DNA from 3 places in the Promicromonospora sp. NPDC050249 genome. Region 1 is predicted to be linked to each of the others. Evidence: riboswitches for the same ligand, from Rfam matches in the RefSeq annotation. Region 1 holds a riboswitch; each other region holds the start of a gene.

Region 1 (7,122 bases):
GCTGCCCGCGCCGTACGCGAAGGACTCCCCGGACCTGCCCGACAACACCGGGAGCTACGGCAACCACGACCAGGCCGACCGCACCGGCGCGGGCGGGCCGTCGCTCGACTACATCCTGATCCATGACACCGAGACGGCCTACCAGCCGTCGGTCAACCTGGTGCTGGACCAGTCCTACCTGGCCTGGAACTACACGCTGCGGTCTTCGGACGGGCACGTCGCGAACCACCTCGACCCGGCCGACATCGGCTGGCACGCGGGCAACTGGTTCTTGAACATGCACTCGATAGGCCTGGAGCACGAGGGCTGGGCCGGTACGGGCGCCTGGTACACGGAGGCGATGTACCAGGCGTCGGCGGACCTGGTCCGGCACCTGGCGGCGGAGCACGACATCCCGCTCGACCGGGCGCACATCATCGGGCACGACCAGGTGCCGGGCACCCTGCCGGGGTCCACCAAGAACGTGCACTGGGACCCGGGCCCCTACTGGGACTGGGACCACTACTTCGAGCTGCTCGGTGCCCCGATCGGCGGTGACCTGGAGGCGACGACGAACGTCGCGCCCGGCGACGTGGTCGAGGTGCGCACCGGGTACGCCGACAACCCGAACACGGTGACGGGCTGCGAGGAGGCGTCGCCGGGCTCGGGCGCGTGCGTAACGGGCGCCGGGACGAACTTCCGGTACCTGCACCAGTCGCCGTCGGCCGACGCGCCGCTCGCGAAGGACCCGGGCTGGAAGCCGGACGGATCGAACGGGACCACGTACGCGAGCGACGTGAGCGCGCGCGTGCAGTCGGGGCACAAGCTCGTCGTCGACCAGGTCGAGGGCGACTGGCTGGGCGTGTGGTGGGCCGGATCGCTGGCCTGGCTGCACAATCCTGCCGAGCGCCCGGTGGTGGTGCCTGCGACGGCGAAGACCGTCACCGTCGCGGGCGACGCCCCGGCGCCGGTCTTCGGCAGGGCCTACCCGGAGGTGGCGGCCTACGAGGAGTACCCGGGCGTCCCGGTGCAGCCGGTCACGCCGATCGAGTACACGGTCGGGGTGGGCCAGACGTACGCGGTGGCCGACGACCACGTCGCGTCCGACTACTACCGGGCCGCCACGTTCGACGGCACGGGGCCGGGCGACCGCACGGTGGTGCGGGGCGACGACGTGTACTACCAGCTCTGGCTGGCGCACCGGTACGTCTTCGTCAACGCGGCGGACGTCGAGATCCACGACCCCGTGGTGGCGGACGTGACCGGGCCGAGCATCGAGGGCCGGGCCAAGCCGGGGAAGGTCCTGCGTGCGGACGCCGGCACGTACCTGCCGGGCGAGGTCGACGTGGAGTACCGCTGGCTGCGCGACGGCGAGCCGGTGCGCTGGGCGAAGGGTGACCGGTACCTGGTGACGGGCCTCGACCAGGGCGCTGAGCTCACCGTGCAGGTGACGGTCTCCGCGGACGGCTACACGTCGGCGACGTACACCTCTGAGCCGAAGCAGGTCCCGCCGAGGTAGGTAGAACCAGGGCGGGATAGAACTGGCGGGATAGAACTGCAGCGAAGTAGAACCCGAGCGCCAAGCCCTGGTCCTGCTTCGCTGCCGTTCTATCTCGCCACAGTTCTACCTCGGCGGGATGGGGTTACCAGTTCTGCGTGACGCCCGGCATGTTGGCCGGCAGCTTCACGTTCTTCGGGTGGTAGACGTACGTGACGCCGTCGGTCGACGTCTGCCATACGCGCTCGAAGTTCTCGCGCGTGTAGACCTGTCGCACTTCCTCGTTGCTGGCCTTGTTCGGGTCGTTGATGATCGGGTCACCGTCCGCGGTGAACCCGATCAGCACGACGAGGTGCCCGGGGGTGCTGTAACCGGCCTCGGGCATCTCCGCCTCGTCGAAGTTGAGCGAGACGGTGAGCGGGATACCCGCCTCGATGAACTTCTCGGCCTCCGCGAGGGAGCGCAGCCGGGTCACGAACGACTTCAGCCCGAACCTGTGGGCGTAGGCGGCGTTGAACGGCCAGTTCCCCGCACCCTCGTACGCGTAGTCCCAGGTGTTCATCGCGGCGTAGTCGACCTGCGGGTCGCCGTTGGGAGCGACGATGTCCTCCAGCTCCTCGGCAGGCACCTCGCGTCCGTAGGAGTAGATCACCATCGTGGACGACGTCGGCGAGCACCACACCTGGCCGCCGCCACCGAACTCGGGGTACTCGCCGCGGTGGATGTTCTGGCTGTACTGCGGCACGTCGAGCGATACCTCGCGCCCGAGCGTGAAGTCGCTGGTTCCCGTGTAGTGCTCGTCGGGCAGGTTCTCGTTGGTCATGGTGCTCACCGACGCCAGGCGCGGCGAGGTCCTGGCGCCCTCGGGCCGGTACAGCCGGGCCCGGGTCTGGAACGCGTCCGGCTCGAAGCCCGCCCTCGCGACGAACGTGTCGGTGAACAGGGCCGCGTCGGTGTCGCCCTGGCCGTTCAGGGAGGTGCGGTGGATGTCGCCGACGCGCCCGTCGGCCGGCGCGAACTCGTCGCCTGACGCCCAGCGGCCCATCACGAACCACTTGGTCCATGTCCCGTCGGCCTTACGGCCGCGGAACTCCACCTCGACCCAGGTGCCCGTGGGGGTGTCCGCGTTCCAGGACGGAACGGCCTGCTTGATCGGGTACCCGGTCTCGACGACGGGCGAGGTCCACGTGCCGGTCTCGTACGTGACGGGCGTGCCGTCGCCGAACGGGTCCGTGTAGTCCACGAGGTCGCCTCCGCGGGGCAGGAAGAGCCCGCCGTGGACGTCGAACCGCAGTCCGTCGCGTTCGCCCGCGAGCAGCTCCCGGCGCCCCTCCCAGGAGGTCAGGGTGATCTGGTTGTCCGAAGCCGTAGGGCTCACCTCAGCTCCCGCCGCTGACACCGCACCCGCCACGATCCCTGTCTGGACCACGAGTGCCCCCGCAGCCGCCAACGCGAACGCCCTCGTTCGCAGGTTGTTCCGTACCGGCATTCCAGCCTCCATGTCCCGGGCTCGCTGCTGGGGTGAGCGAGCCGTCCGGCCTTGCTTATCACGGTCGGCGGCGGGGCAGAAGGAAAGTGCCGGACAGTGCTAACCTCGGCGGCGATCCCACGGGTGCCTCACGCAGGGGCTGAGATCGGGCTGTACGGCCCGGGACCGTTGAACCTGTCCGGTTAACACCGGCGTAGGAAGCAGGAGTCTCATGATGGAGAAGTCCCAGTCCCGCACGCTCGCCTACCAGTACGAGCGCGACCACGAGCACGACGGCGGGTCCAGCACACCGCAGGACGACACCGGTCTCCGGGTGCCGGTCACGGAGATCACGCTGGCGCCGTCGCCCGACGGCGCCCCCAACGAGCCGGTCCGCGTCTACCGCACGCAGGGCCCCGGTTCCGACCCGGTCCGCGGCCTCCCGCCGGCCCGCGAACCCTGGGTCGTGGCGCGCGGAGACACCGAGGAGTACGACGGCCGCGACCGGGCACTGGCCGACGACGGGCGCGGCGCGCTGCGCCGCGGTGCGGCCAGCCAGGAGTGGCAGGGTGAACGACGTCGGCCCCGCCGGGCGCTCCCCGGCCGGACCGTCACCCAGATGCACTACGCGCGCCAGGGCGTGATCACGCCCGAGATGCGGTTCGTCGCGGTGCGCGAGGGCTGCGACGTCGAGCTGGTGCGCAGCGAGGTGGCCGCGGGCCGGGCGATCATCCCGAACAACGTGAACCACCCGGAGTCGGAGCCGATGATCATCGGCAGGGCGTTCCTCGTGAAGGTCAACGCGAACATCGGCAACTCCGCCGTCCACAGCTCCATCGCGGAGGAGGTGGAAAAGCTCGAGTGGGCCACCAAGTGGGGCGCCGACACCGTCATGGACCTGTCCACGGGCGACGACATCCACACCACGCGGGAATGGCTCATGCGGAACTCGCCGGTGCCCATCGGCACCGTGCCGATCTACCAGGCCCTCGAGAAGGTCAACGGCGACGCCAGCGCGCTGACCTGGGAGATCTACCGCGACACCGTGATCGAGCAGTGCGAGCAGGGCGTCGACTACATGACGGTGCACGCCGGCGTGCTGCTGCGGTACGTGCCGCTCACCGCCGACCGGGTCACGGGCATCGTCTCGCGCGGCGGGTCGATCCTCGCCGGCTGGTGCCTGGCGCACCACCAGGAGAACTTCCTCTACACGCACTTCGACGAGCTCTGCGAGATCTTCGCCCGGTACGACGTCGCCTTCTCCCTCGGCGACGGCCTGCGGCCCGGATCGCTCGCCGACGCGAACGACGCCGCGCAGTTCGCCGAGCTCGACACGCTCGCCGAGCTGACGAAGCGGGCCTGGGCCTACGACGTCCAGGTGATGGTCGAGGGACCCGGACACGTCCCCTTCCACCTGGTGCGCGAGAACGTGGAGCGGCAGCAGGAGCTCTGCGACGGCGCCCCGTTCTACACGCTCGGCCCGCTCGTGACCGACATCGCGCCCGGCTACGACCACATCACCTCAGCGATCGGCGCCACCGAGATCGCCCGGTACGGCACCGCGATGCTCTGCTACGTCACGCCCAAGGAGCACCTCGGCCTGCCGAACCGCGACGACGTCCGCACCGGCGTGGTGACCTACAAGATCGCCGCGCACGCCGCCGACGTCGCCAAGGGCCACACCGGCGCCCGCGACCGCGACGACGCCCTGTCCAAGGCCCGCTTCGAGTTCCGCTGGCGGGACCAGTTCAACCTGTCGCTCGACCCGGAGCTCGCGGAGTCGTACCACGACGAGACCCTTCCGGCCGAGGCTGCGAAGACCGCGCACTTCTGCTCGATGTGCGGGCCCAAGTTCTGCTCGATGCGGATCTCGCAGGACATCCGCGACGAGTTCGGCGGGGCGCAGAACCAGGCGGCGCTCGCGGACGCGGCGGCCGCGGAGGGTATGGCACAGAAGTCCGCGGAGTTCCGCGAGTCGGGCGGCGAGGTCTACCTCCCGGAGCCCAGGCTCCGCGCCTGACACCCGCCCCCGACAGGTCCGCGAAGTAGAGCGCATGTCCGGACAGTTGCTCTACTTCGCGGACCTGTGGGGACGGGCCGCGGAGGGTCAGGTCAGGTCGGGCACCGGGCCCGTGGTCGTGCCCTCGACCAGGCTCACGGGCAGCATCACCGACGGGGGGTCCTCGCCGGCCAGCAGCGCGATGACGGCCAGACCGAGCGCGCGGCCCTTCTCGACGAGCGGCTGATGCACGCTGGTCAGCACGTCGGGGGAGAGCCACGGCAGGTCGAGGCCGTCGAACCCCGCTACCGAAACGTCCTCGGGAACCCGCAGCCCGAGCTCGCGGGCGGCGATCACGGCACCGGCGGCGAGCAGGTCGGAGTGGGCGATGATCGCCGTCGGACGGTCCCGGGCGGGCGCCCACTCGGAGAGGATCTCGGTGGCGGCGTCGCGGCCGTGCTCCACGAGCGAGGCGGGCGTCTCCCACGAGATGACGGGCTCGATGACGTCCCGCACGCCGGCCAGCCGGTTGCGCGTCGGCGTGCGCTCGGCGGACGCGAGCCGATCCGCGTCGACCAGCCCGGACCGCTCGTCCCGCCCGAACGGCAGCGTGATCTCCGCGATCCGCGTGTGCCCGAGCTCGACGAGGTGTCGCACCGCGTCGGCGGCGCCGCGCCGGTCCTCGACGCCCACCACCGGCACGCCGGACACCTCCTGTCCCTCACCGACCACGACGGGCACGCCGCGCCGCTGCAGCGCGGCAAGGTTCGGGTCGTCCTTCATGGTGCCCCAGACGAGCACCGCGACGTCCATCGCGGCGGCCTCGACCAGCGGGTCGACGGCGGGCGGCAGCCCCGCTTCGGCGGCGAGCCCCATGGACTGCGTGGTGGCGCCCTGCGGCATACCGGGCACGAGCAGCACACCGAGGCCCTGCTCACCGATCGCGGAGACCAGGCCGTGCAGCACCTGGGTGGAGACGGGGTCGCGGAACGACCTGCCGAGCTGGTCACCGATCACCACACCGACGATCCCGGACCGTCCCGAGCGGAGCTGCCGCCCCAGCGGGTTGGGACCGGAGTACTCGAGCTCGCGTGCGGCGGCCAGCACCTTCTCCCGGGTCTCCGGGGTGATCGGTCCGGCGCCGGAGAAGGCGAGCGACGCGGTGGAGACGGAGACACCGGCCAGCTCGGCGACCCTCGCGAGGGTCGGTCGTACGGTCTGGCGGCTCATCGCGGGTTCCTTGTCTCTCACTCGGCACCAGTGGTGCGGGGCCCAGGAATCTGCTGGGCTGGTCCCAGATTGTGGCTTACGGTCGGGAGATTCAATCGCACCAAGGAGTTCAGTGCCTACTGCACACGCCGCCGCTCGTGCGGTCTTCGTCGTCTTCGCCGCCAGTGGGTTCGCCTTCGCGAGCTGGGCATCACGTCTTCCGGCCGTCCGGGACGGGCTGGCCTTCTCCGAGCAGGAGATGGGTCTGCTGCTGCTCACGGGGTCCGTCGGCTCCGTCGCGGCCATCCCGCTGTCAGGCCTGGTCGCCGAGCGTTTCGGCACTGCGAGGACGGTGGTCACCTTCGCGAGCGTCGTGGTGGTGGGGCTGGTGGTGGCCGGGTACGGCGTCGTGGCCGACGCGCACCTCGCGGTGCGACTCGGGCTGATCCTGTTCGGCGTGGGCGCCGGCGTCTGGGACGCCGCGATGAACCTCGAGGGCGCGGCGGTGGAGCAGCGCCTCGGCCGTGCGGTCATGCCGATCTTCCACGCCGGGTTCTCGTTCGGAACGGTGATCGGCGCTGGGATCGGCGCTCTCGTGGCCACGATGGGGGTCCCGGTGATCTGGCACATCGTGACGGCAGGGGCCGTGGCTCTTCTTTCGGTGCTGATCGCGGTCCGCTACTTCTCGCCGAGCGTCGTCTCGGCCGCTGTGCCCCACGGCGTGCCCACCGCCGAGGTGGGGAGCGCGGACGGCGCCGACCCGGGAGCAGTGACCCCGCCGACGTCGGGCCTGGCGGGGCTTCTCGCCGCCTGGCGGGAGCCGCGCACGCTGGCGATCGGGCTCGTCGTGCTGGCCGCAGCCCTCACGGAGGGCGTGGCCAACGACTGGGTAGGCCTCGCGGTGGTGGACGGGTTCGGTACGTCGGACGGGATGGGGGCCGTGGGTCTCGCCGTCTTCCTGACCGCCAT
Region 2 (7,122 bases), on a different contig from region 1:
CCGCATGACCTCGTCGAAGAAGCCCTCGCGCCCCATGGCGAGGCGCCCGTCGGAGACGTCGTTTCCTCGCACGTGGTCCCACGGGCCGAGCCAGCCGCGCTCGACGCCCGTGTGGTTGTCGAGGAAGAGCTCCATGTCCTCCGGCTTGGTGTTCGGCTCGATGAAGCCCTGCGTCACGAACAGCGGTGTGTCAGTGCCCGCGGCGTCCTCGGCGAGGTTGCGGGCGTCCCAGTACTCCGACTCGACGTCCGGCTCGTTCGGGTCCGACAGGTTGTTCGCCAGGCACTCCGGGTGCCGTTCCTCGTAGCGGGCGTTCTTCGCGTACCGCTTGCTGTCGCCCTTCATGGGCTTCATGGTGGCGATGGAGTTGTACGCCTCGGGGGTGCCCGTCAGGTTGGGCCGGGCGACCTTGTTGCTCCACAGGTAGTTGTACATGTTCCACAGCGGCTCCTGGGCCACCACCGCCTTGAGCGGCTCGAGGTCCAGGTTGTTGCCGACCAGCCCGGTGACGGCGTCGTACGACTTGCCGTACATGCCGACGTCGCCCGTGGACCACCGCCGGTTCGCCGACCACTCGATCGCCGCGGCGATGTCCGCCTGCTCCCCCGGACCCACCCAGTCGAGGCAGCCGGTGCTGCCGCCGTAGCCGCGGATGTCCACCATGACGAAGGTGTACTCGTTCGCCATGAGGTCGGCGCCGTCGACGAAGTCCCGGAACCGCGCGGACGGACCCACCACGTCCCAGCCCTCGCTCCCGGTCTGCCCGGCGTGCGCGAAGTACGGCCCGATCGACAGGATGACCGGCGTCCGCACGTTCGGGCCCAGGTGGGCGGGCCGCAGGATGTCGGCGTGCAGGTCGGCGCCGTCCGCCGACGGGAAGTACGCCTGGGTCCAGGCCGCACCCTCGGGCACGCGCTCGTTCTCGTCGTGGGTGACAGGGTCGCCCGCCGCGGCCGTCGTGCCGGCGACGGCCGGGCCCGCGACCGCGGCGGGCACGCCGCTCCCGGCAAGCATGAGCGTGGCCGCTGCGGCGACCGCGGGCGCGGTCCTGCTGAGTCTCGTGCGAAGTCTCATCGAGGCGTCCTCCCTGGGCCCAGGTCCGAATACCTGGGTTCATCTGAGAGGTTAGAGAACATTCACCCGCAACGCCCCGAATTCAGGCGAGAGCTGATCCCGACGTCACGCCTCGCCTGACAGTGCGTAGGCCCAGCGCGATGACTGCGCCCACCGCCACGTGCATGCTCACCAGGATCGCGACCGCCCCGGGCGTGGTTCCGGCGAGCGCACCCACCATGGACGCCAGCAGGACGACGCCGCACAGCACGAACCACACGGCCTCGCCGCCACCGCGCACCAGGCGCCCGATCAGCACTCGCACGCCCCAGCCGGCAAGGCCGGCCGCGAGCGCGGCGACCGCCGCCGCCACCACCGAGACGGCCTGCACGTCCGTGCCGAGCCGCGCCTCGAGGTTCACGCCGGACGCCGCTCCGATCAGCCACACCGCCACAGCGACCACCGCCGCGGCGAGCGGCACCGCCCAGGCGGGCCACGAGCTGCTGGTTGCTGAGTTCTCGGTCATGAGATTCCTCCGCTTCACGGCACGTCCGTCGTGCCTGGGCGCAGCCTCTCGAAGTCCGGGCACGGCGGCATCAGCCTGTGGTACCGCGTCGTATGGCCCACAGGCGGGTGCACCTCGCCGGTGACCCGGGTAGGACGTGACCGGGGTAGGACGGCGGAACGGCTCAGGCGCGCAGGCCCAGGAACTCCGCCACGCGGTCCGACGCCGGTGCGGCCCGCAGCTCCCCCGGGGCGGCAACCTGCAGCAGCAGGCCCCGGTCCATCACGCCGATCCGGTCGGCGACGGCAGCCGCCTCGGCGTGGTCGTGCGTGACGAACACCGCCGTCGTTCCGGTCTCGACGAGCGCCGCCCGCACCTCGCCCGCGAGCCGCTCCCTGAGCTGCCGGTCGAGCGCGGAGAGCGGCTCGTCCAGCAGGAGCAGGCGGGGCCGCGGGGCCAGCGCCCGCGCGAGGGCCACCCGCTGCTGCTCGCCACCGGACAGCGTGGGCACTGCCCGCTGCTCGTAGCCGGCGAGCCCCACGAGGTCGAGCAGTGTGGACACCCGCTCGTCCCGCTCCGCCCGGGTCAGGCCCTGGGTCTCCAGCCCGTAGGCGACGTTCCGCCGTACGTCCCGGTGCGGGAAGAGCTGGCCCTCCTGGAACATGAGCCCGAACCGGCGCTTGTGGACCGGCACCCCGGCGAGGTCCTCGCCGTCGTACCGGACGCTGCCGCCGGCCAGCGGCTCCAGCCCGGCCACGGCGCGCAGCAGCGACGACTTGCCGCACCCGCTCGGGCCGAGCAGCGCGACCACCTCGCCGGGCGCGACGATCAGCGACACCCCGTCCACCGCGGTCACCCCGGCCGGGCCCCGACCGCGGGTCGAGCCTGTCGAGACCCCGTACCGCACGGTGACGTCCCGGATCTCCAGCCCAGCCATCAGAACTCCCCTCCGGCGCGCTCGTCACGCAACCGCTCGGCCACCATCATCACGGTCGCGGTGAGCACGGCGAGCACCACCGACGCCGCGAGCGCCATCCCGTAGTTCTCGGCGCCGGGCCGCCCGATGAGGCGGTAGATCACGACGGGCAGGGTGGCGCCGTCGGGCCGGGCGAGGAACGACGTCGCGCCGAACTCGCCGAGCGACACCGCGAAGGCGAACCCGGTGGCCAGGCCGACCGAGCGCAGGGCGATCGGCAGGTCAACGGTCCGCAGGACGCGGCCGGGGCCGGAACCGAGCACCGCCGCCACCTCACGCAACCGGGGGTCGATGGCACGGAGCACCGGCAGCACGGTGCGCACGACGAGCGGCACGGCGACGACGGCCTGCGCCACGGGGACGAGCAGCCCGGAGGTCCGCAGGTCCACGCCGAGCACCGGCTGGTCCATGGTGATGAGGAAGCCGAATCCGACGGTCACGGCGGACACCCCGAGCGGGAGCATGAACAGCCCGTCCAGCGCCCCGACGGCGCGGCGTGCGCCGACCGACCGTGGCCGCCGGGACACCACGAGCGCCGCCAGCCCGCCGACCACCAGGGAGATCACCGTCGCGGCCAGCGCGGTCCGCAGCGAGGTCGCTGTGGCCTCCCACACGGTCACGACCAGCGCGTTGCGCTCGCCGGTGGTCCCGAGTGCCACATAGTTCCCGGGCCCCCAGGAGCCGTCGGGCTCGCGAAAGCTGCGGGTCACCAGGCCGGCCAGCGGCAGCACCATGAGCCCGCCGACGATCGCCGCTCCCACCAGCGCCATCGTCAGGTCCTTGGGCGACCGCCAGGACAGCCGCCTGGCGGAGCCGTGCGCGGACACGAGGCGCAGCGCCGCCTCGCGGCGCCGGCGGGCCCGGGCGGAGACCGCAAGGGCGCCCGAGATGACCACGAGCTGCAGGATCGAGAGCACCGACGCCGTCCGCAGGTCCAGGAACTGGGTGGTGCGCGTCCAGATCTCGGTCTCGATGGTGCCGTACCGCACGCCGCCGAGGACCAGCACGACGCCGAACGCGGTGGCGCAGAACAGGAACACCACCGAGGCCGCGGACGCGACAGCGGGTGCCAGCGAGGGAAGCGTCACCGTGCGGAAGACCCGCACGGGCCCCGCCCCGAGCGACGCGGCGGCCTGCTCGGTCCGGGGGTCGAGCCGTTCCCACAGCCCGCCGACGGTCCGCACGACCACCGACACGTTGAAGAAGACGAGGGCGACGACTATCCCGGCCAGCGACTCCTCCAGGCCGAGGAAGCCGAGCGCGCCGCCGGGCGCGAACAGGGTGCGGAACGCGACGCCGACGACGACGGCGGGCAGCACGAACGGCACCGTCACGAGCCCGCGCACCAGGACCCGGCCCGGGAACGACCGGCGGTAGAGCAGGTACGCGAGCGGCAGGCCGAGCAGCACCGAGAAGGCGGTGCCGAGCACTGCCTGGGTGAGCGTGAGCCACACGAGCCGCCACGTGCGCGGGCTGGACAGCACCTCGGCGAACCCGGTGAGGTCGAGCGCGCCGTCGGGCACGAATCCGCGGACCACCAGCGCGGCCACGGGCCAGGCGAAGAAGACGGCGAGGAACCCGAGGGGGACGGCGACCGCCGTCCCCCAGAGCAGCGGCGCGGGCCGCAGGCCCGGTCGACTCAGCCCACTACGGTCTCTGTCCACCGCTCTATCCACTCGTCGCGATGCTCGCTCACCTCGGCGGGATCCACCTCGAACGGCGCCTCGGCCTGGGGTGCGAACTTCTCCCAGTCGGCGGGCAGCTCGGTAGCCGGGTCGGCCGGGTACATGTACATCGACTCGGGCAGCGCGGCCTGGGCGTCCTCGCCGAGCAGGAAGTCGACGAACGCCTGAGCGCCCTCCGGGTTGTCCGACCCGGCAAGCACTCCCGCGTACTCGACCTGCCGGAAGCACGTGTCGAGCAGCGCGCTGGTGGTCGACTCCGAGCCGTCCTCGCTGACGGTGAAGGCCGGCGACGTCGCGTACGACAGGACGAGCGGGCGCTCGCCGCCCTCGCCGGCGCCCGAGAAGTCCACGTAGTAGGCGTCCTCCCACGAGTCGGCGACCTTGACGCCGTTGTCGACCAGGGACGACCAGTAGTCCTCGAACCCGTCCTCGCCGAACGCCCCGACGGTCGCCAGCAGGAAGGCGAGCCCGGGAGACGACGTCGCGGGGTTGCTCACCACGAGCAGGTCCCGGTACTGCGGGTCGGCCAGGTCCTCGAGCGTCCTCGGCACCTCCAGGTCCGACTTCTCGAACCAGGCCGCGTCCGCGTTCACGCAGACGTCGCCCTGGTCGACCGGGGTGAGCGCGCCGCCCAGCTGCTCGACGCCGTCGGGCAGGTCCGCCGGGGTGTACTCCTCGACCACCCCCGCCTCGAGCGCGCGGGAGGCGAAGGTGTTGTCGATGCCGAAGACGGCGTCGCCGAGCGGTGCGTCCTTGGTCAGCACCAGCTGGTTCACCAGGGTCCCGGCGTCGCCCGCCGCGCTGACCTCGACTGTCAGACCGGACTCCTCCTCGAACCGCTCGACCACCTTCTCGTCGAGCGCCCAGGAGTCGTGGGTCACGAGGGTCACGGTGCCGGACGCCGCCGGGTCGCCCCCGTCGGAGCCACCGGTCCCGGAACCGCCGCACCCGGCGAGCAGGAGTGCCACGGAGAGCGCTCCGGCGGCCGGAACAGCGTGGATGGTGCCCGCGTGAGCACCGGAAAGACGCAACATCGTGCCTCGACTTCCTCCGCCGGTCTGACCCGGATCAGGTTCAAGGGTCTGCGGTGTTCCGCACTCTCAGCGCCGTGTGGCGCTCCCCTGTCGTGTCCGGCCAGCCTACTGGCTGGTCGGACGCTACGGTGTAGAGATGGCCAAGATCGAGACGGAACAGACACTCGCCGAGAAGGTCGGCACTCTTGCCCTGACGCTCGCAGCCGGCTGGGTCGCGCAGAAGGCGGTCAGCATGATCTGGAAGGGCGTGACCGGCAACGACGCGCCCAGCAAGGCGGACGACCCGGAGCTGGACCTGGTGCAGGCCACCGTGTTCGCGGCGGTCGCAGCGGGCACCGCGGTGTTCGCGAAGCGTATGGCGGCGAAGGGCGCGTCGACGGCGGCGCTGCGGCTCGCCGCCCGCCGCGCCGCGCGCTGACCCACCGGATGCCCGGCCAGGATCACCGGGCCGGGCATCCGATCACAGGGTCAGGCGGACTTGCCCGCCGACGCCTTGCGCGGCCGCCGGGTGAGCAGGGGGTCGTGCCCGCGTGGCCGCCCCACCGGCTCGACGCCGTCCAGTGCGCGTGTGAGGGCTTCCTGCGTGATGCCCTTCCGCTCGCGATCCGCCCCCTCGCGATCGGTCCCCAGCCTGGCCATCACCTGGTCTGCGGCCAGGCGCAGCGGGATGTCCACCCGCCCGGCGGCTTCGTGCAGCAGGTGACCCGCGGTCTCCTCGCTCACCCCACGTACCGCCATGATGACGCCCTTGGCCTGCTCGATCACCGCCTGGCTGACGAAGGCCCTGGTCACGACCGCCTCGGACTTACGCGCCAGCGCCTCCTTCTGGACCGGCGTGACGTCGATGACGTAGCCGACCAGCTCCGGCGACCGGCCGGGGCCGCTGCGTCGGCCTTGGCCGATGACGACCACCGAGCGTGTGCGGCCCCTGCGGTCCACGATCCGGTGCGCGCACGCGAACGGGCGGCCCGTCCGCAGGGCCTCGGCTGCGGCCCGCACCACACGGGCGCGATCGTCGGGGTGCTTGCGGGACCGGAGCGCCTCGAGGCCCGGCTGAACCTCGTGCCGTCTCCACCCGTGCATCGTGTACACCTCGTCGGACCACCACCAGGTGCCAGACATGATGTCGACGCGGTAGCTGCCGACAAGAAGGTTGGTCCCCAGACCAAGAGCATGCGCCAGGTCACCCACCGAGAAGCTCGGTGACTGCTCAGCCGTGTCGCCGCCGGCGCCGTCCACGATGCTGAGCCTGGGCTGCAGGGAAGGGGGCATCTTGAACCTCCCGGATCCGAAGCGGACCAGGAGCCGCTTCATGACTCCGCCACCTCGATTCTAGAAGCGAGGCACTGCGAGTGCCAGGCCCTCGTGCCAGCCTGGTACGGGCCGGCCCGAGGGTCGGCACAGGGACGACCAGCACTGATCGAGCAGCACGGATCGACCAGCGGAGGTGCATCGTGAGCGAGACCCCCTACGACGCGACGACGGACCTGGAAGCCACCGGCAGCGGTTCACCGGGGGTCATGGCCCCCGGCCCGCTCCGCACCGATGTCGTGGTGGTCGGCGCCGGCCTCACCGGTGTCGTCACCGCCCAGCTGCTCGCCGACGGCGGCGCCTCCGTCGTGGTGCTCGATGCCCGCGGCGCACGAGCGACCACCACCGCCCGCTCGACGGGCAAGCTCTCGGTGCTGCAGGGCACCCGGCTCGCCCGGATCGCCCGGCACGGCGACGAGGTGGTGCGCGACTACCTCACGGCCAACTTCGCCGGTTTGGGGTGGCTGCGCCGCACCCTCGAGGACCTCGGCGTCCCCGTCGAGAACCGGGACGACCTGACGGTGGCGGCGACCCCCGACCAGGTGGCCGACGTCGACG
Region 3 (7,122 bases), on a different contig from region 1:
ACGTTCGGCAGGGCGCTCGTCGTCGCGTTCGCACGGCTGCGGAGCGTCGAGATCGCGTCCGGCGGCGAACCGCTCACGGTGACCCTTGTCGGTCCCGGTGCGCGCGCCGCGGCGCAGGCGTTGCGGGCGCGCTGGCCCAGCGTCCGGGCGGCCTGCCGGCTCGTCCCGGTCGAGACGTTCGCCGAGGTACGCGCGATCGGCACGCCCCAGCGGGTCTACGTGTGCCACGACGACGACGGGGACGCGCTCCGGCACGCGCTGCGGGACAGCGACCTCTGGCGTGCCGGCGAGGGCGCCGTCGTGCTCCGCCTCAACCGCCTTGCGGGCCTCGGCGGCCTGTTCGGCACGCATGACGGCGCGATCCTCGACGACCTCGGCGGGCGGCTCGACGTCGTCGAACCGGGCACGCTGCTGCGCAGGGCGACGGCGCCCGGCGCGCTGGTGCACGACGACGTCTACGACCTGATGGCTGTCTCCGCCCACCTGACCTACCTGCGCAACCAGCGCTCACGCGGTGTGGCCTGGGAGAGCACCCCGGCGATGGTCTCGTGGGTCGACCTTTCCGACGACCTCCGGGCCGCGAACCGCGCCCAGGTGCGCGCCATCCCGGACCGGCTCCGCCAGATGGGGTGCACCGTCGCGCCCGCCGGCGACGGCGAGCACGGCCGGATCCCCGAACCCGTGGTCGACGCCCGCGCCGTCGACGAGCACGAGCGGTGGATGGCGGAGAAGACCGCCGCGGGCTGGACCTACGGGCCGCAGCGGGACGACGCCCGGCGCCTGCACCCGGACCTGCGCCCCTGGGACGAGCTGTCGGAGGCGGACCGCGAGAAGGACCGCGCCGCCATCCGCGCGATCCCGGTGATCCTCGCGGACTTCGGCCTCCATGTGGTCCCGCTCGCCGACGACGCCGGCTGGGAGGCCGCCGGCGAGCCCGTCCCCGACCCCCGCGGCGTGGTCAAGGGCTGGCGGATGTTCGGCCGCGGCCGTGCCGAGCAGCCCGGCGAGGGCTGAGAGTATGTGCACCATGCGAAGCGTCACCCTCCTCGGTTCCACCGGCTCCATCGGCACGCAGGCCATCGACGTCATCGGGCGCAACCCCGAGCGGTTCCGCGTGGACGCGCTGTCAGCAGGCGGCTCCGACCTGCCGCTCCTGGCGCGGCAGGCCGCGTCGCTCGGCGTGCGCGCCGTCGCGGTGGCCGACGACGCCGCACGCCCCGCGCTGACCACCCTCCTCGCCGAGGCCGGCGCCGACCGCGTCGAGGTGCTCGCCGGGCAGGGCGCCGCGACCGAGCTGGCCGGCCGGGGGAGCGACGTCGTGCTCAACGGCATCACCGGATCCGTTGGCCTGCGCCCCACCCTCGCCGCGCTCGCCGCCGGCTCGACGCTGGCGCTCGCGAACAAGGAGTCGCTGGTGGTCGGCGGCGCGCTGGTCAAGGCTGCGGTGCGGCGCGAGGGCCAGATCGTGCCGGTGGACTCCGAGCACTCCGCCATCGCGCAGTCGCTGCGCTCTGGTGCGTCGTCGGAGGTCCGCAAGCTCGTCGTGACCGCGAGCGGCGGGCCGTTCCGCGGCCGCTCACGCGCCGAGCTGCGCGACGTCACGCCCGCGCAGGCTCTGCGGCACCCCAACTTCTCGATGGGTCGCATGGTCACCACCAACTCCGCGACGCTGGTGAACAAGGGCCTCGAGGTGATCGAGGCGCACCTGCTGTTCGACCTGCCGTTCGGCGCGATCGACGTCGTGGTGCACCCGCAGCAGATGATCCACTCGATGGTCGAGTTCGCCGACGGCTCCACCATCGCCCAGGCCGGTCCGCCGCGGATGCTCGTGCCGATCGCGCTGGGCCTGTCCTGGCCCGACCGCCTGCCGGACGTCGACGTGCCCATCGACTGGACCAAGGCGTCCACCTGGGAGTTCGCCCCCCTGGACGACGACGCCTTCCCCGCCGTCCGCCTCGCCCGGCAGGTCGGCGAGGCCGGTGGCACGCACCCGGCCGTCTACAACGCGGCGAACGAGGTGTGCGTCGACGCGTTCCACGACGGCGCCATCGGCTTCCTGGACATCGTCGACACGGTGGCCGCGGTGGTGGAGGCGCACGCCACGACGGACGCCGGCGACGCGGGTTCGGTCGAGGGCGTCCTGGAGGCCGACGCCTGGGCCCGCGCCCGCGCGGCGGAGCTCCTCAAGTCGGCCTGACGTCCTCGGTGGATCGACGGACCCGTCAGCCGAGGGTGCGGGTGCCGAAGCCGTGGTCGACCGGGCCATGGCCGGGCCAGGGGCCCGGCGCCGTGCCCGTGCCGCCGATGACCAGGTCGTCCGCGGCGCGCAGGGCTTCCGTCAGGTAGTTCTTCGCCTCGCGTACGGCGGGCTCCCACTCGTCGTGCCGGGGGCGCAGGACCGCGCACGCCGAGCTGAGCGTGCAGCCCGTCCCGTGCGTGCTCCGCGTGGGAATCCGGGGGGCGGTCAGGGCGACGACGCCGTCCGGACCTGCGAGGTGGTCGACCGACTCCGCCGAGTCCAGGTGCCCGCCCTTGACCAGGGCGAACCGCGTCCCGAGCTTGAGCAGCGCGCGCGCCTGGTCGGCCGCCTCGCGATCGTCCCTGGCCTGTTCGGCGCCGAGCAGCACCGCCGCCTCCGGCAGGTTCGGCGTGACCAGGTCGGCCAGCGGCAGCAGCTCGTCGCGCAGCACGGCTTCGGCGTCGGGCGCGAGCAGCCGGTGGCCCGACGTCGAGACCATCACCGGGTCGAGCACCACGTAGGGCGCGCGCCCGGCGGTCCGCAGCTGCCGCAGCGCCGCTGCGACGGCCCGGGCGACGGCGGCGTCCGTCGTCATGCCGATCTTCACGGCGTCCACCGCGACGTCGGCGAACAGCGTCTCCAGCTGCGCGGTCACCATGTCGGCGGGCACGGGCAGCACCCTCGTCACGCCCGTCGTGGACTGGGCGGTCAGCCCGGTGAGCACCGCGCAGCCGTACCCGCCGAGCGCGGCGAAGGTCTTCAGGTCGGCCTGGATCCCCGCGCCGCCGGAGGGATCCGAGCCGGCGATCGTCAGCGCGACGGCGGGGTGTCCGGGCGGGCGGGTGCGCGCGGCGGAGTTGGGCAGGAGTGAGCCCATGAGGCGTCCCTTCGCTAGAACTACCTAGATCAGGTTCCACGGGTGCATCTCAGCCGGGCAGGTACCCGGCGCCCCGCGCCATTTCGGGCCCACCCTACCGAGCGGTCTGTCCGGCTCTGTACCGCAACCCGTCCACGAGCAGGTCGATCATGCGCCGGCCGTGCTCCGGCTCCTCGTCGCCCATGGGCAGGTTCAGCTTGGACACGGCGTACAGGAGGTCCCGAGGGCTGACGACGGCGCGGATCGCTCCCGCCTCGACAGCGGCGTCGAGCAGGGAGCCCAGGGCTGGGCCGAGCCGGCCGAGGAAGTACTCGGGCAGCGCGTCGAAGGCCGGGTCGCCCGAGTGCAGGGCCGAGGCGAGGCCCCGCTTGGTCGCGAGGAACTCCGTGTACCGGTGCAGCCACTTCTCCAGGGCGTCGACCGGTCCGTGCTCGGCGGCCAGCGCGGAAGCGGCGTCGGCGGTGGCGTCGACCTCGTGCTGGAACACGGCCTTGACCAGGTCCGAGCGCTTGGGGAAGTGCCGGTACAGCGTGCCGACGCCGACCCCGGCCAGGTCGGCGATCTCCTTAGCGGGCGCGTCCACGCCGGACGTGCCGAAGGCCGACTTCGCGGCGTCGAGCAGCGAATCGATGTTGCGTTGCGCGTCGGCGCGCAGCGGCCGCGGCGCTGTGTTCTGGGTCACTCCACTCCATCCCTTGCTATCCGGAACGCCTTTCCATATAGTTCTGGAAGAGCGTTCCGCTTAGTCCAAGAGTATGACATCGCCGGGGCGCTCACCAGACCTCTCGACCCCAGGAGGGCCCCATGCAGTACCGCAACCTCGGCCGGACCGGTATCAAGGTCAGCCCCTACGCACTCGGCGCGATGATGTTCGGCGCAGTCGGCAACCCCGACCACGAGGAGTCGATCAAGATCATCCACAAGGCCCTCGACTCCGGCATCAACTTCGTCGACACCGCCGACGCCTACTCGCACGGGGAGTCCGAGGAGATAGTGGGCAAGGCGCTCAAGGGGCGGCGCGACGACGTCGTGCTCGCCACCAAGGTGCACCTGCCCATGAGCGACGACCCCAACCACCGCGGCAACTCCCGCCGCTGGATCATCGCCGAGGTCGAGAACTCGCTGCGCCGCCTGGGCACCGACTACATCGACCTCTACCAGATCCACCGCCCCGACCCCGAGACCGACGTCGAGGACACGCTGGCGGCGCTGACCTACCTGATCAACTCCGGCAAGGTGCGGGCCATCGGCTCGTCGGCGATGCCCGCCGCGGAGATCGTCCAGGCCCAGTGGGTGGCAGAACGGCGCGGCCTGGAACGCTTCAGGGCCGAGCAGCCGCCGTACTCCATCCTGAACCGGGGGATCGAGCGCGACGTCCTGCCGGTCGCCCAGCAGTACGGCATGGGCACCCTGGTCTGGAGCCCGCTCGCGGGAGGCCTCCTCACCGGCCGGTACCGCAAGGGCCAGGAGAACGACACCCACCGGGCGCGGTTCGGGCTCGAGCACCTGCGCGACGAGCAGCGGCTCGACGTCGTCGAGCAGCTCGTGCCCGTGGCTCAGGACGCCGGCATCCCGCTGAACCATCTGGCGATGGCGTTCACGATCGCCCACCCGGGCGTCACCTCCGCGATCATCGGCCCGCGCACCATGGAGCACCTGGACAGCGCGCTCGCCGGCGCCGAGGTGGTCCTGAGCGACGAGATCCTGGACCGGATCGACGCGATAGTGCCGCCAGGGACCGACGTCGGACGCCTCGACATGGCCTACGACCCGCCCGCCATCCAGCAGCCGCTCCTGCGCCGTCGTCCCGCGGAGCAGCGCGCGGCCGCCTGAGGCGCCCAACGACCGATCGATCTTCAGGTCACAGCTTGGACCAGACCTCGCTCAGCACGCCCCGCAGGATCTCCTCGATCTCGTCGAACTCGGTCTGCCCGACGGTCAGCGGTGGTGCGAGCTGCACCACCAGGTCGCCGCGGTTGTCGGGGCGGCAGTACAGGCCGGCCTCGTACAGCGCCGGGCTGAGGAGCCCGAGCAGACGATCGGTCTCGGCACCGGAGAAGGCCTCCCGGGTCTCCTGGTCCTTGACGAGCTCGATCGCCTGGAAGTACCCGGCACCGCGCACGTCGCCCACGATCGGCAGGTCGTACAGCCGCTCCAGGGTCGCCCGGAACGCCGGCGCGTTCCGGGCGACCCGCCCGGTCAGGTCCTCCGCCTCGAAGAGGTCGAGGTTGGCCATGGCGACCGCCGCCGAGACCGGATGCCCGCCGAACGTGTACCCGTGGCCGAAGCTCGTCGACCCGGTGGCGAACGGCTCGAACACCCGGTCGGAGACCAGGCACGCGCCGATCGGGGAGTAACCGGACGACATGCCCTTGGCGCAGGTGATCATGTCGGGCACGTAGCCGAAGTCGTCGCACGCGAAGATCGACCCGATGCGGCCGAACGCGCAGATGACCTCGTCCGAGACCAGCAGGACGTCGTGCCGGTCGCAGATCTCGCGCACCCGCTCGAAGTAACCGGGCGGTGGCGGGATGCTGCCGCCCGCGTTCTGCACGGGTTCGAGGAAGACGGCGGCCACCGAGCCGGGCCCCTCCGTCAGGATCAGCGCCTCGATCTGGTCGGCAGCCCAGCGGCCGAACGCCTCGGGGTCGTCGCGCAGGCCGTCGTCGGCCCGGTAGATGTTGGTGCTGGGCACCTTGTGCGCGCCGGGCACCAGAGGCTCGAACGGCTCCTTGATACGGGGCACACCGGTCACGGACAGCGCGCCGTGGGTGGTGCCGTGGTAGGCGACGGCCCGGGAGATCACCTTGTACTTGCCCGGCTTGCCCTGCAGCTTCCAGTACTGCTTGGCCAGCTTGAACGCCGTCTCCACCGCCTCCGAGCCGCCCGTCGTGAAGAACACGCGGTTCAGGTCGCCCGGGGCGTGGTGGGCGAGACGCTCGGCCAGGTCGATGGCCGGCGGGTGCGCGTAGGACCACAGCGGGAAGTAGGCGAGCTCGCCCGCCTGCTTGGCCGCGGCCTCGGCGAGCGCCCGGCGGCCGTGCCCGGCCTGGACCACGAACAGTCCCGACAGGCCGTCGATGTACTTGCGGCCCTGCGCGTCCCACACGTGGTGGCCCTCGCCGCGGACCAGTGTGGGCACACCGGAGTCCCACGCGGACTGCCGCGTGAAGTGCCCCCAGAGGTGACGACGGGCGGCGTCGTCCCGGGCGGTCCCGCGCGGTGTGACGTTCGGTGCGCCCGAGGCGGGCGCGGGAACTCCGGTCATCGTTCTCCCCTGTCGTGGAGCGGTGGAGCGACCGACGGACCAGGCCGCGGCGCGTCAGACGCGCAGGTTACCCGAGTGCTCTGTCCGTCTGACGTGCCGGAGAGTGTCAGCGCCCCCGCGTCCAGTTGAAGACCGCGACCCCCGTCACGAGTGCGCCGATGGTGACAAGGGCGGTGGCGGTGACGGCCTGCAGCGGGCCGATCAGGTCGGCGTCCAGCGCGACCTGGACGGTGCCGATCAGGGCGTAGACACCGGCGAACACGGTGATGGCGGACAGCGTGCCGTCCATCAGCCGACGGCGCCCGCGCTCGCGCTTGGCCTCGGCGGCCCGCTCCCGGTCGCCGTGCAGGCGTTCGAGGGCCGCGAGCCGCGCGGCGATCGGCTCCTGGAGCAGCTCGCGGAGCCGCTCGGTGACCACAGCCGCCTGCTGCTCGAAGTGTGCCGCCTGCAGCAGCTGGTTCAGCATCCTGGACTCCAGGGCGGAGGCGAGGAACGTGGGCGAGGTGATCGTGGTCAGCGTGGCCCGGACCTCCGAGGCGAACTCGTGCAGGCGCAGCTGTTCGCGGGTGAGCCGTTCCTTGCGCTCGGCAAGGTCGGCGCCGTTGTTGACGTCGTGGTCCGCGAGCATCGTCGCGACGATCCGCAGGTGGCCGGCAAGGGTGGCGTTCCACGCGCTGAACAGCCCGTTCAGGCTCGCGACGAACTCGGCGAGCGAGCCGTACTGCGAGATCTTGAAGT

What was found. Region 1 has a riboswitch for thiamine pyrophosphate ahead of thiC (phosphomethylpyrimidine synthase ThiC). Riboswitches for the same ligand answer to the same signal wherever they lie in the genome.
Region 2: it holds a riboswitch for thiamine pyrophosphate, as region 1 does, so the genes downstream of both, AB0I32_RS22305 (thiamine ABC transporter substrate-binding protein) here and thiC (phosphomethylpyrimidine synthase ThiC) in region 1, are expected to answer to the same signal.
Region 3: it holds a riboswitch for thiamine pyrophosphate, as region 1 does, so the genes downstream of both, thiD (bifunctional hydroxymethylpyrimidine kinase/phosphomethylpyrimidine kinase) here and thiC (phosphomethylpyrimidine synthase ThiC) in region 1, are expected to answer to the same signal.

The regions. Positions count from the first base shown of each region.
Region 1 is NZ_JBFAKY010000015.1:1,880-9,001, reverse strand. Features, by position in the region: gene AB0I32_RS14025 (N-acetylmuramoyl-L-alanine amidase) at 1-1,498, shown strand, start outside; gene AB0I32_RS14020 (C39 family peptidase) at 1,623-2,855, opposite strand; TPP riboswitch at 3,078-3,183, shown strand; gene thiC (phosphomethylpyrimidine synthase ThiC) at 3,178-4,965, shown strand; gene AB0I32_RS14010 (LacI family DNA-binding transcriptional regulator) at 5,053-6,174, opposite strand; gene AB0I32_RS14005 (MFS transporter) at 6,287-7,122, shown strand, end outside.
Region 2 is NZ_JBFAKY010000034.1:28,386-35,507, forward strand. Features, by position in the region: gene AB0I32_RS22285 (CocE/NonD family hydrolase) at 1-1,074, opposite strand, end outside; gene AB0I32_RS22290 (DUF6069 family protein) at 1,157-1,579, opposite strand; gene AB0I32_RS22295 (ABC transporter ATP-binding protein) at 1,743-2,495, opposite strand; gene AB0I32_RS22300 (iron ABC transporter permease) at 2,495-4,198, opposite strand; gene AB0I32_RS22305 (thiamine ABC transporter substrate-binding protein) at 4,174-5,253, opposite strand; TPP riboswitch at 5,248-5,352, opposite strand; gene AB0I32_RS22310 (DUF4235 domain-containing protein) at 5,390-5,671, shown strand; gene AB0I32_RS22315 (PAS and ANTAR domain-containing protein) at 5,722-6,525, opposite strand; gene AB0I32_RS22320 (FAD-dependent oxidoreductase) at 6,708-7,122, shown strand, end outside.
Region 3 is NZ_JBFAKY010000001.1:298,600-305,721, reverse strand. Features, by position in the region: gene AB0I32_RS01370 (RyR domain-containing protein) at 1-1,014, shown strand, start outside; gene dxr (1-deoxy-D-xylulose-5-phosphate reductoisomerase) at 1,028-2,197, shown strand; gene thiD (bifunctional hydroxymethylpyrimidine kinase/phosphomethylpyrimidine kinase) at 2,223-3,116, opposite strand; TPP riboswitch at 3,106-3,202, opposite strand; gene AB0I32_RS01355 (TetR/AcrR family transcriptional regulator) at 3,211-3,798, opposite strand; gene AB0I32_RS01350 (aldo/keto reductase) at 3,921-4,949, shown strand; gene AB0I32_RS01345 (aspartate aminotransferase family protein) at 4,978-6,384, opposite strand; gene AB0I32_RS01340 (hypothetical protein) at 6,491-7,122, opposite strand, start outside.